DNA from 2 places in the Microbacterium sp. KKR3/1 genome. Region 1 is predicted to be linked to the other one. Evidence: riboswitches for the same ligand, from Rfam matches in the RefSeq annotation. Region 1 holds a riboswitch; the other holds the start of a gene.
The links. Region 1 has a riboswitch for thiamine pyrophosphate ahead of LVJ59_RS12215 (ECF transporter S component). Riboswitches for the same ligand answer to the same signal wherever they lie in the genome.

Region 1 (7,307 bases):
CAGCCGCTCTCCGAGCTCGGCGGCATGGCTGCGGTGGTCCAGTCGGGTACGGCGTCGGCGGAGCGCGTGTTCCAGCTTCTCGACGCGGACGAGCAGGAGGCAGACGATGCCGATGCTCCGGAGCTCGTCGAGGGCAAGGGCGTCATCGAGTTCGAGAACGTCGCATTCTCGTACACGCCGGATCGTCCGCTGATCAAAGACCTGTCGTTCCGGGTGGAGCCGGGGCAGACCGTCGCGATCGTGGGGCCGACCGGTGCGGGGAAGACGACCCTGGTCAACCTGATCATGCGTTTCTACGAGCTCAGCGGCGGACGCATCATGCTCGACGGTCAGGACATCGCCGAGGTGACCCGGGATGAGCTGCGGTCGCGCACCGGGATGGTGCTGCAAGATCCGTGGCTGTTCGCGGGGAGCATCCGCGAGAACATCCGCTACGGTCGCTCCACCGCGACCGACGACGAGGTCCTCGCCGCGGCGAAGGCGACCTACGTCGACCGCTTCGTCCACGCCCTCCCCGAGGGCTACGACACGGTGCTCGACGAGGATGCCGCGAACGTCTCCGCGGGCGAGCGTCAGCTCATCACCATCGCGCGCGCGTTCGTCGCACAGCCGTCGATCCTCATCCTCGATGAGGCCACGTCGGCCGTCGACACCCGCACCGAGCTTTTGCTGCAGCACGCGATGGCCGCCCTTCGCAAGGGACGCACGTCCTTCGTGATCGCGCACCGTCTGTCGACCATTCGCGATGCCGACCTCATCCTCGTGATGGAGCACGGCGACATCGTGGAGAAGGGCACACATGACGAGCTGATCGCCGCGCAAGGAGCCTACTGGCGCCTGTACCAGTCGCAGTTCGAGCAGGCGGCCACAGACATCGACGCCGAAGAGGCCCTCACCGGCTCGACGCCCGTCGTGGTCACCGGTGACGCGGACGAGGAGAGCGTGCACGCGGCTGCGGCCGTCGCCGGCGCCTCGGTGGGGGCGCAGGTTCCTGCCGCCGAGACGGCTGCTGCCCAGGCGCTTCTCGAGGAGGGGGCCGACGGCTCCGCCTCTCGCGACTGAGCGGCATCACGCAGACGCCCCATCCTGCTCACGCGGGATGGGGCGTCGTGCTGTACTCGGCCGAGCGAAGTGTCAGGACCCGTCGTCCGTGATCCCGAGCAGTTCCAGGGGGTGGGTCAGGCGCCACCACGGGCTCGGCCCCTCGACGTCATCGGCCAGGACCAGGGGAACCGTCGCGGTGTTGAGCGGTCCGGCCGCGGTCAAGGTGCCCACGGTGGCGTCCTCGTCCCGCTTGTCGCCGAGATCGAAGGCCGTGGTCGCAGTGGCGACAGCACCGTTCCAGAGCACGACATCGGCATCGGATTCGGTGACCACGTCGACCTTCTCGCCCCAGTCGGTCGTGACCTGCCCGACGACCGTGCCCTTCGCGACGGCTGCCTCCTGTGCATCCAGGGCGGCCTCCGTCTCGGCGAACAGCGAACGGGTGAGAGCGAGGCGCTCGTCGTCGCCCGCCTGATTCAGCGCCGCCGCGAACAGATGCACCGTGGTGTCCCCGATCGTCAGGTCTTTCGCCGTCAGCAGGTTCCAGCCGACCAGCGTGCCGGTCTTGATGCCGACGACGCCCGGATCGGCGAGCATCCCGTTGGTGTTGACGACCGTGCCCGCACCCGGGAGGTCCACTGACCGGGTGCCGACGATCTCCGCGAACACGGGGTTCTGCATGGCCAGCTCACCGAGCTTGATCAGGGCCGCAGGGGTCGCCACATTGCGCTCGTCGAAACCGGAGGGGGTGACCACCGTGATGTCGGTGAGCGCACGATCGCGCAGCCACACCTCGGCGGCGGCCGCGAACTCCTGGTCCGAGCCCCAGATCTCGGACACCAGCCGGTCGATGTAGTTGTTCGCCGACCCGAGGAGTGTGCCCTGGAGCATCTGGTACTCGGTGAGGACGCCGTCGACGGGGACATCGAGTGCAGACTGATCGCTGCGCCGGTAGTTCCAGTAGTCCACGCTGTCGCCGTAGGTGAAGCCGAACTCCGGCCCCTGCTCGCCGAGGGCGAGGGGCATGCGGTCGAGCACCATCAAGCTGCTCACGACCTTGGTGATGCTCGCGATGCTCACCGGATCGGTGATCGACGCCGCGGTGGTGAGCCCGGCGATGCCGACGGACGCGCTGCCCTCACTCGGCCAGGTGATCGTCGCGGCGGGAGCGGGAACCGTGTCGAACTCGACGGACTGCGCCGTCGGCGGAACCTCGTGCAGCGGCCAGAGCAAAGTCGTGCCCGCATAGCCGGCGACCAGCGCGGTGAGCGCGACCAGCGGCACCAGGATTCCCGGGCGAGCGATGGCCGGCCGCAGGCGAGCCCCACGGAGGAGCCCGCCGTTCTGTTCGGTTTCCGGGGTCTGCTCGAACGTCGCCGTGGCCGTGTGCGCACCGACGGCGGCGGCATCGACCCAGGTCAGTGCGGTCGCGCCCGTCGTGCCGTCGGCCCACTGCACGGCCGCGCCGTCGACGAGCGCCTCGGCCTCATCGGGCTCCTGCGCCTCCTCACCCTCGCCGCGTCGGCGGGGCTGGAAGGGCGGCTTCGTGAGTGGCGGAGTCGCGGGACCATCCGCCGGCTCCGGGTCGAGCGCCGGCTCCGGGTCGTGCACGGGCTCCGGGTCGAGCACGGGCTCCGGATCGGACGCCGGCGCGGGGTCGTCTGGCGAAGCCGTGCCGTGGCGTCGTGCGGGCGTCCGGTCCACAGTGAACAGCGCGCCGATCGCGGCGGCGTCGACCGGGACGGCGGAGACGACGGAGGGATCCGACGGGGGCGTGTCGCCGGCGAAGAGTCGATCGGCGGCGAAGGGTGCGGCGCTCTCCGATGCGGGGGCGGCGGGGTCCGACGCGATCGCCAGGTCGTCCACAGGCCCGGAGGGGGCGGCCGTCCGCGAGCCGTCGTCGCTGACGACGCCCGTCGCCTCGTCGGCGGGATCTGAAGCGGTCACTCGTTTACGGTACCCAATCCCCGGCGTGTTCCGCGGCGCGAAGCCCTGTCGCCACGCCGGTGTCGCCACCGGGTAAGATCATCAGCACAACCACGGGAGTCCGGCGAGCCGGGCTGAGAGGGAGCGAATCGCGCTTCGACCGTCGAACCTGATCTGGGTCATGCCAGCGCAGGGAGGAGTTCAGATGAGTACGTCCACGTCCGCATCCGCGAAGCAGACATCCGCCGCGAACGGTCTGCGACCCACGTCGATCTGGCGCTGGCGCGTCGTCGACATCGTCGTCGCCGCCGTCCTCGGCGTCGCGATCGGCCTCGTCTTCTGGGGCTGGAACACCATCGGCTACGCCTGGTTCGGCGCCGCTGACGCCCTGACCCCGGGTCTCGGCGGCATCGCCGTCGGCATCTGGCTGCTCGGCGGCGTCGTCGGCGGCCTCGTGATCCGCAAGCCGGGCGCCGCGCTGGTGGTCGAGCTGGTCGCGGCGATCGTGTCGATGCTGATCGGCAACGTGTGGGGCGTCTCGACCGTGCTGTCTGGCATCGTGCAGGGCCTCGGTGCGGAGATCATCTTCGCGCTGTTCTTCTATCGTCGTTTCGGCATCGTGGTCGCCGCGCTCGCGGGTGTCGGCGCAGCGGTCGCCGCCTGGGTGTTCGAGCTGTTCTACGGCAGCTCGCCGAACATCCTGAAGTCGCTCGAGTTCAACACCATCTATCTGGTCAGCGTCGTCATCTCGGGCGCGATCCTCGCGGGCGTGGTCGGGTGGCTGCTCGTGCGCGCCCTCGCCGTCACCGGCGCACTCAACCGCTTCGCCGTCGGGCGAGAGCACGTGCGCGAGGTCTGAGCGTGAGCTTCGCCGCCCCGGCCCGCGTGCAGGCTGCGGGCTGGGGCTGGCGGTATGCCGGTCGAAAGTGCCCAGCCGTCGCCGACGTCTCGTTCACGATCGACCCGGGCGAGCGGGTGCTGCTTCTCGGCGCATCGGGCGCGGGCAAGTCGACTCTGCTCGCCGGTCTCGCCGGCGTCCTGGGTGGCGATGACGAGGGGGAGCGCACCGGTGCCCTGCGCATCGACGGCGCGTCCCCGGAATCGCGGCACGGTCGCGTGGGGCTCGTCCTCCAGGACCCCGATGCCGGAATCGTGCTGTCGAAAGTCGGCGATGATGTGGCGTTCGGCTGTGAGAATCTCGGTGTCGCGGCGTCCGAGATCCCGGGCCGAGTCGCGGAGGCTCTCGACGCCGTGGGCCTCGACGTCTCGCCGCAGCGTCCCACGAAGGCGCTCTCGGGCGGCCAGAAGCAGCGACTGGTGCTGGCCGGCGTGCTCGCGATGCGCCCGGGCCTGCTGCTGCTCGACGAGCCGACCGCGAACCTCGACCCCGAGGGCGTGCGCGAGGTGCGGGCGAGTGTCGAGCGGGCGGTGATCTCCTCCGGTGCGACACTGATCGTCGTCGAGCATCGCACGCCGGTCTGGGTCGATCTGATGACGCGTGTGATCGTGCTGGCGGCCGACGGCGGGCTGCTCGCGGATGGGACGCCCGAGCACGTGTTCGCGGTCCACGGCGATGTGCTCGCCGATGCCGGGGTGTGGGTGCCCGAGCGGGGCATCGACCTGCCCGTGCTGGAGCGGGTGACGGCACCCGATGCGCTCTCCGCCCCCGGGCTCTCGATTGCGAGGGAAACGGGCGTCGTCGTGCAGGCGGGACTCGACCTGCACGTACCGCGAGCGAACGCGACCGTGATCACCGGGCCCAACGGGGCGGGCAAATCGACCCTTGCGCTCACGCTCGCCGGACTCATCCCCGAAGAAGCAGGAGAGGTGCGGTCGGCACCCGAGTTGGCGGGGCGCAAAGGCACCCGCCCGATCCGGTGGACGTCGCGCGAGTTGCTCACCCGTATCGGCATGGTCTTCCAGGAGCCGGAGCACCAGTTCCTCACCCAGACACTGCGTGACGAGCTCGCTGTCGGTCCGCGCGCGCTCGGCTGGGACCGTGCGAGGACGGACGCCGTCGTCGATGATCTCCTCGAGCGACTCGGCCTCGCGCCGCTCGCGCTGGCCAACCCGTTCACGCTCTCCGGCGGCCAGAAGCGGCGGCTGTCCGTCGCGACGGCGTTGGCGGGGGCACCGGAGGTGATCGTGCTCGACGAGCCGACGTTCGGTCAGGACCGGCGTGGATGGATCTCCCTCGTCGCGCTCCTGCAGGAGGAGATCACGCGTGGACGGTCGATCATCGCGGTGACGCACGACGATGCCGTGGTCCGACACCTGGGTGGTCATCGCATCGAGTTGGGGGCGGCAGCGTGACGGCGATCGAGACCGCACGGCCGGTGTGGCTCGACGGGGTGAACCCGGTGACGAAGCTGGTGCTCGCCGTGCTGCTGTCGGTGCCGTTGTTCGCGTCCATCGACATCACGAGCGCGCTGGCCGCGATCGTCCTGCAGTTGCTCTGCCTGCCGTTGACCAGACTGCGCCCCTCGACGGTGCTGCGGAGGCTGCTGCCGATCGCGATCTTCGCGCCGATCGCCGGCGTGAGCATGCTGCTGTACGCCGAACCGGCCGGGCGGATCTATTGGACCTTCGGGTTCGCGACGATCAGCGAGGACTCCATCACCCTCGCGATCGCGGTGAGCCTGCGCGTGGTCGCGCTCGGGCTGCCCACCATCCTGCTCTTCGGCGGCACCGACCCGACCGAACTCGCCGACGCGCTGGCCCAGGTCGCCAAGCTGCCGAGTCGCTTCGTGCTGGGCATCCTCGCCGGTACGCGGATGCTGGGCCTGTTCCTCGATGACTGGCGCACCATGAGCCTGGCTCGTCGTGCGCGCGGTGTGGGGGACCGGGGCGTGCTCCGACGGTTCTTCTCCATGGCCTTCGTGCTGCTCGTGTTCGCCGTGAGGCGCGGCTCCAAACTGGCACTCGCGATGGAAGCGCGCGGCTTCGCCTCCGACATCCCCCGCACCTGGTCGCGTCCGTCGCGGCTGCACCCGAGAGACGCAGTGGCGCTGATGGGCGGCATCGCGATCATGGCGCTCGCGCTCGCCGCTGCTGTCGTCGTGGGCACGTTCCGCTTCGTGTGGAGCTAGGGTCTGTCGCGAACCGGTCGATACGTCGGCGCGATCTCGCTACGGTGGGCGGCAAGGCCGCAAGGACGCCTCCACCGAAAGGTTCTCGTATGAGCAGCACGCCCTCCTCCGGCTACGAGCCGATGTTCACGCGCCCGGGGGAGGCGTCGGTCGCCCCGCGCCATCTGATCCCGCCCCAGGGTTCGCTCCCTGCCACGGCGAGGCAGATCGTCGAGGACGAGACGATCCTCGACGGCAATGCGCGCCTCAACCTGGCGACGTTCGTCAGCACGTGGATGGATGACGACGCCAAGCAGGTGTACACCTCGTCTTTCGACAAGAACATGATCGACAAGGACGAGTACCCGCAGACGGCGGCGATCGAGGACAACTGCTGGCACATGCTGGCGAACCTCTGGAACGCGCCGGATGCCTCGGGGGCCATCGGTACCTCGACGGTCGGTTCGTCCGAGGCGTGCATGCTGGGCGGCCTCGCCTTCAAGCGTCGCTGGCAGCAGGCGCGACGTGCCGCGGGAAAGGACACGTCGACGCCGAACCTGGTGATGTCGTCCGCCGTGCAGGTGTGCTGGGAGAAGTTCTGCAACTACTTCGACGTCGAGCCGCGCTACGTCCCCATCTCCGAGGAGCACAAGACGCTCGACGGTCACGATCTGGCGAAGTACGTCGATGAGAACACGATCGGCGTCGTCGCGATCATGGGCGTCACCTATACCGGGATGTACGAGCCGGTGGCGGCGATCGCTGCGGCGCTCGACGAGATCCAGAAGGACACCGGGCTCGACATCCCCATCCACGTCGACGGTGCCTCCGGGGCGATGATCGCGCCGTTCCTGCAACCCGATCTCGTGTGGGATTTCCGTCTCGAGCGCGTGCACTCGATCAGTACGTCCGGCCACAAGTACGGTCTCGTGTACCCGGGTCTCGGATGGGTGGTCTGGCGCGAGGAGAAGTGGCTGCCGGAGGATCTCGTGTTCAAGGTCAGTTACCTCGGCGGCGAGATGCCCACATTCGCGCTGAACTTCTCGCGTCCGGGGGCGCAAGTGCTGTTGCAGTACTACCTGTTCCTCCGGCTGGGGTTCGAGGGCTACCGTGCCGTGCAGCAGGAGTCGCAGGACGTCGCGAAGTACCTGTCGGCCGGGATCGCGGGGCTCGACGCCTTCGAGCTCTGGAACGACGGCAGCGACATCCCGGTGTTCGCCTGGCGCCTCAAGGACGGCCATACGAAGAACTGGACGCTGTACCACCTGC
Region 2 (7,307 bases), on a different contig from region 1:
CTCGTCTTCATGATGCTGCTCTACTACGGTCTGCCCGTCGCAGGCGTCAAGATGGACCCGTACTGGGCCGTCGTCCTCGCGCTCATGGCGTACAACGGATCCGTGCTCGCCGAGGTGCTCCGCGCCGGCGTCGAATCCCTGCCCCGAGGGCAGAAGGAGGCCGGCTACGCGATCGGTCTGCGCAAGAGCGGCGTGATGCGTCTGATCCTGCTGCCACAGGCGATCCGGGCGATGCTCCCCGTGATCGTGGCCCAGCTGGTCGTGACGATGAAGGACACCGCGCTCGGTTTCATCATCACGTACCCCGAACTCCTCTACTTCGCGAAGCAGCTCACGTCTCAGCAGGGACGCCCCGTGCTGCAGTCGGCGTTCGTCATCGGCGGCATCTACATCATCATGTGCCTGATCCTCTCCGGGATCGCCAAGTGGCTGGAGATCCGCACCCGACGCTCGCCGCGTGGGCACGACGGCGTTCCGGCCGGCGGCGTGGATCCGCGTCCGCACCAGGACGGCACCGATACCGAACTGATCACGCTGCAGCGCGGTGGGGGCGGGTTCGGCGGACCACCGCCTCAGGGCATCTGATCCGGTTGCGCCGTCGGTCGGTGGGGCGACGCGCCGGTAGACTCGACTCTCGTGTCAGAGTCTCCTGAAATCACCCCGGAAGCGGTCGAAGCCGCGGTCGCCGATGCCCTCGCGGCCATCGCCGCAGCCGCCGACACCGCCGAGCTGAAGGCGGCCCGCGCCGCACACGTTGCCGACGGATCGCCGCTTGCCGTCCTGAACGCCTCGATGCGACAGGTCGCCCCCGAGAACAAGGCCGCGTTCGGCAAGCTCGTGGGGCAGGGGCGCGGGCAGGTGACGAAGGCGCTCGCCGCCAAGGAGACCGAGCTCGCCGAGGCGGAGGTCGCTGCGCGACTCGAAGCCGAGCGCATCGACATCACGGCCGTGCCTTCTCGCACCCGCGTCGGTGCCCGGCACCCGCTCACGCTCCTCCAGGACCAGGTCTGCGACATCTTCGTCGGAATGGGCTGGGAGATCGCGGAGGGACCGGAGCTCGAGCACGAGTGGTTCAACTTCGACGCCCTGAACTTCGACGTCGATCACCCCGCGCGTCAGGAGCAGGACACGTTCTACGTGGACCCGACATCGCGCCATCTCGTGATGCGCACCCACACGAGTCCCGTGCAGGTGCGCTCGATGCTCGACCGCGAGGTGCCGATCTACGTGCTGTGCCCCGGGCGGGTGTACCGGACTGATGAGTTCGACGCCACGCACCTGCCGGTGTTCACCCAGTTCGAGGGCCTCGTGATCGACAAGGGCATCACGATGGCGCACCTCAAGGGCACACTCGACCACTTCGCGAAGCTGCTCTTCGGCCCCGAGGCCAAGACCCGCTTCCGCACCAACTACTTCCCCTTCACCGAGCCCTCCGCCGAGCTCGACCTGTGGCACCCGACCTTCAAGGGCGGCGCGCGCTGGATCGAGTGGGGCGGCTGCGGCATGGTCAACCCGAACGTGCTGCGCGCGGCTGGGATCGATCCGGAGGAGTACAGCGGCTTCGCGTTCGGTATGGGCATCGAGCGGGGCCTGATGTTCCGCAGCGACGTCCAGGACATGCGCGACATGGCCGAGGGCGATGTCCGATTCAGCGAGCAGTACGGGATGGTGGTGTGATGCGCGTCCCGCTTTCGTGGCTGCGTGAATACGTCGATCTGGCAGCGAATGCCACGCCCGAGGACGTCCTCGGCGCGCTGGTGACCGTCGGCTTCGAAGAGGAGGACGTGCACCGGTTCGACATCACGGGCCCCGTGGTGGTCGGACAGGTCGTGTCGCTCGAGGCCGAGCCGCAGTCCAACGGCAAGACCATCAACTGGTGCCAGGTGGATGTGGGCGAGGCGAACGGCGGCATCCGCGGCATCGTCTGTGGTGCGCACAACTTCGTGGCCGGTGACAAGGTCGTCGTGACGCTGCCCGGTGCCGTGCTGCCCGGCCCGTTCCCGATCGCCGCGCGGAAGACCTACGGTCATGTTTCCGACGGCATGATCGCGTCTGCGCGGGAGCTGGGCCTCGGCGACGAGCACAACGGCATCGTCGTGCTGTCCGATCTCGGCATTGATGCTCCTGTCGGTACCGACGCGATCGCGCTGCTCGGTCTCGACGACGTGGCCGTGGAGATCAACGTCACGCCTGACCGCGGCTACGCGTTCTCGCTGCGCGGTGTGGCCCGCGAATACGCGCACGCCACCGGAGCAGACTTCCGCGATCCCGCCGAGCGTGACTTCGCCGAACTGCAGCCGGGCACCGGCCACACCACCGTGGTCGACGACACCGCGCCGGTCCGTGGCCGTGTCGGTGCGAGCGAGTTCGTGACCCGCGTCGTCCGGGGGGTCGACCCCTCGCGTCCGACTCCGCCATGGATGGTCGCGCGGCTCAGCCTCGCGGGCATGCGTTCGCTGGGCGTGCTGATCGACATCACCAACTACGTGATGCTCGAACTCGGCCAGCCGCTGCACGGATACGACCTCGACAAGCTCACCGGCGGCATCACCGTGCGGCGTGCGACCCCGGGCGAGAAGATGACCACGCTCGATGGCGTCGAGCGCGCGCTGCACGTGGAAGACCTGCTCATCACCGACGAGTCGGGGCCGATCGGCCTCGCCGGTGTCATGGGCGGCGGCACGACGGAGATGAGCGACACCACCAGGAACGTGCTCATCGAGGCCGCGACCTTCGACCCGACGACCATCGCCCGCTCGGCACGCCGTCACAAGCTGCCCAGCGAGGCGTCCAAGCGCTTCGAGCGCGGCGTCGACCCGCTCATCCCCTTCGCGGCCGCGCGCCGGGCGGCAGACCTGATGGTCGAGCTCGCCGGTGGCACGCTCACCGAGGAGGGTGGCGCACTGTTCGCCGAGGTCTTCGTCGGCGAGATCGAGCTCCCGGCCGGATTCGTGCAGGGTCTGATCGGCGTCGACTACACCGACGACGAGATCACCGGGGCGCTGACCACCATCGGCGCTGACGTCACCGCTTCCGAGACAGGGTCCGGCTGGATCGTGATCCCGCCGACCTGGCGTCCCGACCTGACCGACAAGTGGACGCTCGCCGAGGAGGTCGCCCGCATCCACGGGCTCGACCGCATCCCCTCGGTGCTGCCGACGCCTCCGTCCGGTCGCGGGCTCACCGCGCATCAGCAGGGTCGCCGTCGCGTGGCCGATGCCCTGGCCGCCGCGGGGCTCGTCGAGACACCGTCGTTCCCGTTCACCACCGAGGTGCAGAACGACCTGCACGGTTCCGCGTCGGGGGAGCACCTGCCGAGCATCCGCCTGGCGAATCCGCTCGATGGTCAGGCGCCCTCCCTGCGTCGATCGCTCATCCCCGGTCTGCTGCAGACCGCGCACCGCAACATCTCGCGCGGGCTCACCGACCTCGCGATCTTCGAGACGGGCGTCGTCTTCCTGCCCGAGCCCGGTGTGGAGTACGGTACGGAGGATGTGCCGCCCCTGGGGGAGCGCCCGTCGGAAGAGACGCTCGCCGCGCTGAACGCCTCAATCCCGCCGCAGCACCGGTTCGTCTCGGCGCTGCTCACCGGCCACGTGTCACCGCGCCAGCCCGGTCGCCCGGCCGAACCCGCCGGTTTGGTCGAGGCGCTGGACGCCGTCCGTGTGATCGCCGCCGCCGCCGGAGTCGAGATCGACGTCGTGCAGGCCGAGCGTGCCGCACTCCACCCCGGCCGCACCGGATCCCTCCGGATCGCGGAGGAAGAGGTCGGCTACGTCGGCGAGCTGCACCCCGCGGTGGCGGAGGGGGCCGACCTCCCCGGCCGTGCGACCGTGTTCGAGCTGGACCTCGACCGCGTCCTGTCGCTCGCGGGCGGCCGTGTCGTGGCCGCGTCGCTGTCGACGTTCCCTGCTGCCACGCAGGACGTCTCGCTGACGTTGCCGGCCGAGGTTCCCGCCGCGGATGTGCAGGCGGCTCTCGCTGAGGGCGCCGGTGCGATGCTCGAGTCCGTGCGTCTCGTCGACGACTATCGCGGGGAGGGGGTGCCGGAAGGCTCCAAGAGCCTGACGTTCGCCCTGCGGTTCCGTGCCGACGACCGCACCCTCACCGCTGCGGAGGCCACCGAGGCCAAGCTCGCGGGCGTCGCGGTGGCGGCCGAACGGTTCGGGGCGGCGCTGCGCGACTGAGCACGACCTCGGGCGCAATCTGCTCTGAGCGGAAGCTCTTTCGCGTGTGGTCGATTCCTGCTGACATGGAGCCATGTCGGATGTGCTGATCCTCGGCGGTACGGGCTGGCTCTCGGGGCGGATCGCGCGTCGATGGGTCGATGCCGGTGCGGCAGTGACCTGTCTCGCCCGCGGAACACGACCTGCGCCCGAGGGTGCCGAGCTCGTGCGCGGAGACCGGGAGGCTGCCGAGGCGTACGACGCACTCGCGCAGCGCGACTGGGACCATGTGGTCGACATCTCCTCGCAAGCGTCGCACGTCGCTCTTGCCGTCGACGCTCTCGGTGAGCGTGCCGCACGGTGGACGTATGTGTCCTCGATGTCCGTGTACGCCGATGATGAGACGGTCGGGGCCGACGAATCAGCTCCCCGTCATCCGCCCGCCCGTCCCGGAGACGTCTACGAGTACGGGGCGCAGAAGGCCGCGGCCGAAGACGCCGTCTCGGCGCTCGGAGCGCGGGCCTTCATCGTGCGCCCCGGGCTCATCGTCGGGGACGGAGATCCGAGCGACAGGTTCGGATACTGGGCGGCGGCGTTCACGCGCGCCGGCGCGGAGCCGGTGCTGCTGCCACCGCTCGAGGGGAGAGCTGCGCAGGTGATCGATGTCGACGACCTGGCCGAGTTCATCGTGACGGTGACGCGGAGCGGGGTGGTGAACGCGATCGGTGACAGGCATTCGCTCGCCGACGTGCTGGAGGCGGTACGTTCGGCAGCAGGGCACTCCGGTGACACGGTCGTCGCCGACGAGGACTGGCTCGTCGCTCGGGAGGTCGAGCACTGGGCCGGACCGCGGTCGCTTCCGCTGTGGCTGCCGCCGGAGATGACGGGATTCATGACGCGGTCCAACGCAGCGTTCCGTGCGTCGGGAGGCTCGCTCCGCGCCCTCGCCGACACGATCGGGCGGGTCATCGTCGATGAGCGCGCCCGCGGCGTCGATCGGCCGCGACGTGCCGGACTCACCCGGGCGGAGGAACGCGCACTCCTGGCCGATCGCTAGACTGCGAGCAGTGACACGGGGTGCCGCATCCGCGGCTGAGAACAGACCCGTCGAACCTGATCTAGTTCGTACTAGCGAAGGGATGTCGCGATGAGCGATCTTCTGCGTCCTGAATCCACCACCGATCTCGTCGGCTCCGCCGCGGCGCTGTGGGAGGTGGTGCGTGAGGCTCCGCCCTTGACGCATTGCATCACCAACGCGGTCGTCACGGGGTTCACCGCCAACGTGCTGCTCGCCGCCGGTGCGGCACCCGCGATGGTCGACATCGTCGGCGAGGCCGAGCTGTTCGCCGGGGTCGCCTCCGGCCTGCTGATCAACCTCGGCACGCCCACGCCGGAGCAGCGGGCTGCGATCCTCGAAGCCGTCGCCGGCGCGACCGCGTCCGGGACACCGTGGGTGCTCGATCCGGTCGCGATCGGCACCCTGCCGATCCGCACGACGCTGGCGCATGACCTGGCCAATCAGCGCCCGACCGCGATCCGAGGCAACGCCTCCGAGATCCTCGCCCTCGCCGGAGTCAGCGCGGGTGGCCGAGGTGTCGACGCGACGGACAGTACGGATGCCGCTGCCGACGCTGCGGCTGCCCTGGCGACGAGGACGGGTGCCGTGGTCGCGGTCTCGGGTCCGGTCGATCTCCTCACCGACGGCGAGCGGGTCCTGCGACTCGCGAACGGTCATGAGCTCCTGACCAGGGTCACCGGCGGCGGTTGTGCCCTCGGCGCAGTCATGGCCGCGCTCCTCGGCGCCGCCAGGGTGACGGGGCACGATGCGCTCACGGCGGTCGCCGCCGCGAGCCTCGGATACACGATCGCCGCCGAGCATGCCGCAACGACAGCACGGGGTCCGGGCAGTTTCGCGGTCTCGCTGCTGGATGCACTCGCAGCGCTGCGCCCGGAAGACCTCGTCGCCGAGGCTCGCGTCGAGAGCGGTGCGCGGTGACCGCCGATCTCTCGCTCTATCTCGTGACCGATCCCGAACTCTGCGGTGATCGTGGTGTCGTCGAGACCGTCCGTCAGGCTGTGGAGGGTGGTGTGCGCGTCGTCCAGGTGCGGGACAAGACCGCGACGGAGGCCGAGATCGTCGAACAGCTGATCGCGGTGTCGCGGGCGATCGACGGACGGGCGCTCCTCGTCGTGAACGACCGGTTGGATGCTGCCGTCGCCGCCCGCGAACGGGGTGCGCGCGTCGACGGCGTGCATCTGGGGCAGGGCGATGCGTCCGTGCGGCGGGCGCGCGAGGTACTGGGACCCGATGCGCTGATCGGCCTCACGGCGAACAGTGCCGCGCACCTCGAGGCCGTTCTCGCCCTGCCGGTGGGGACGGTCGACTACCTGGGTGTCGGTGTGATCCGTCCCACCGCGACGAAGCCGGATCACCCGGCGCCGCTCGGGATCGACGGATTCCGTGACTTCGTCGCACGCAGTCCGCTCCCGTGCGTCGCGATCGGCGGCGTGGGGCTCGACGATACCGAGGCACTGCGGGGTGCCGGTGCAGCCGGGATCGCCGTGGTCTCGGCGCTGTGCGCGGCGGAAGACCCTGCGGCGACCGCCCGTGCTTTCCGGCGGCGGTGGCTCGCAGGTTCGGTTCCGCGTGTGCTGAGCATCGCCGGGAGCGACCCGTCCGGTGGCGCAGGGATCCAGGCCGATATCAAATCGATCGCGGCCAACGGCGGATACGGCATGGCCGTGCTCACCGCGCTGACCGCGCAGAACACCCAGGGCGTGCGCGGTGTGCACGTGCCGCCGGCAGAGTTCCTCCGCGACCAACTCGACGCGGTGTCGGATGACATCGTGATCGACGCGGTGAAGATCGGGATGCTCGCCGACGCCGAGGTCATCCGGACGGTCGCTGCGTGGCTCGATCGGGTCCGTCCGCCCATCGTCGTCCTCGATCCGGTGATGGTGGCGACTTCGGGGGATCGGCTCCTGCAGCCGGATGCGGAGCGGGAACTGCGGGATCTGCTCCGTCGCGCCACGCTCGTGACTCCGAACCTGGCCGAGCTCGCCGTCCTGTCGGGGCGCGACGTCGGGGACTGGCCGGAGGCGATCGCCGCCGCGGAAGACCTGTCGACGGATGTCGGGGTC

Region 2: another riboswitch for thiamine pyrophosphate. It lies ahead of thiM (hydroxyethylthiazole kinase); the one in region 1 lies ahead of LVJ59_RS12215 (ECF transporter S component).

What each region holds. Positions count from the first base shown of each region.
Region 1 is NZ_JAJSDW010000002.1:112,175-119,481, forward strand. It holds gene LVJ59_RS12205 (ABC transporter ATP-binding protein) at 1-1,062, shown strand, start outside; gene LVJ59_RS18120 (D-alanyl-D-alanine carboxypeptidase) at 1,135-2,991, opposite strand; TPP riboswitch at 3,074-3,185, shown strand; gene LVJ59_RS12215 (ECF transporter S component) at 3,176-3,829, shown strand; gene LVJ59_RS12220 (ABC transporter ATP-binding protein) at 3,826-5,283, shown strand; gene LVJ59_RS12225 (energy-coupling factor transporter transmembrane protein EcfT) at 5,280-6,059, shown strand; gene LVJ59_RS12230 (glutamate decarboxylase) at 6,149-7,307, shown strand, end outside.
Region 2 is NZ_JAJSDW010000003.1:15,436-22,742, reverse strand. It holds gene LVJ59_RS14960 (amino acid ABC transporter permease) at 1-585, shown strand, start outside; gene pheS (phenylalanine--tRNA ligase subunit alpha) at 637-1,677, shown strand; gene pheT (phenylalanine--tRNA ligase subunit beta) at 1,677-4,187, shown strand; gene LVJ59_RS14945 (NAD-dependent epimerase/dehydratase family protein) at 4,261-5,223, shown strand; TPP riboswitch at 5,230-5,323, shown strand; gene thiM (hydroxyethylthiazole kinase) at 5,314-6,162, shown strand; gene LVJ59_RS14935 (bifunctional hydroxymethylpyrimidine kinase/phosphomethylpyrimidine kinase) at 6,159-7,307, shown strand, end outside.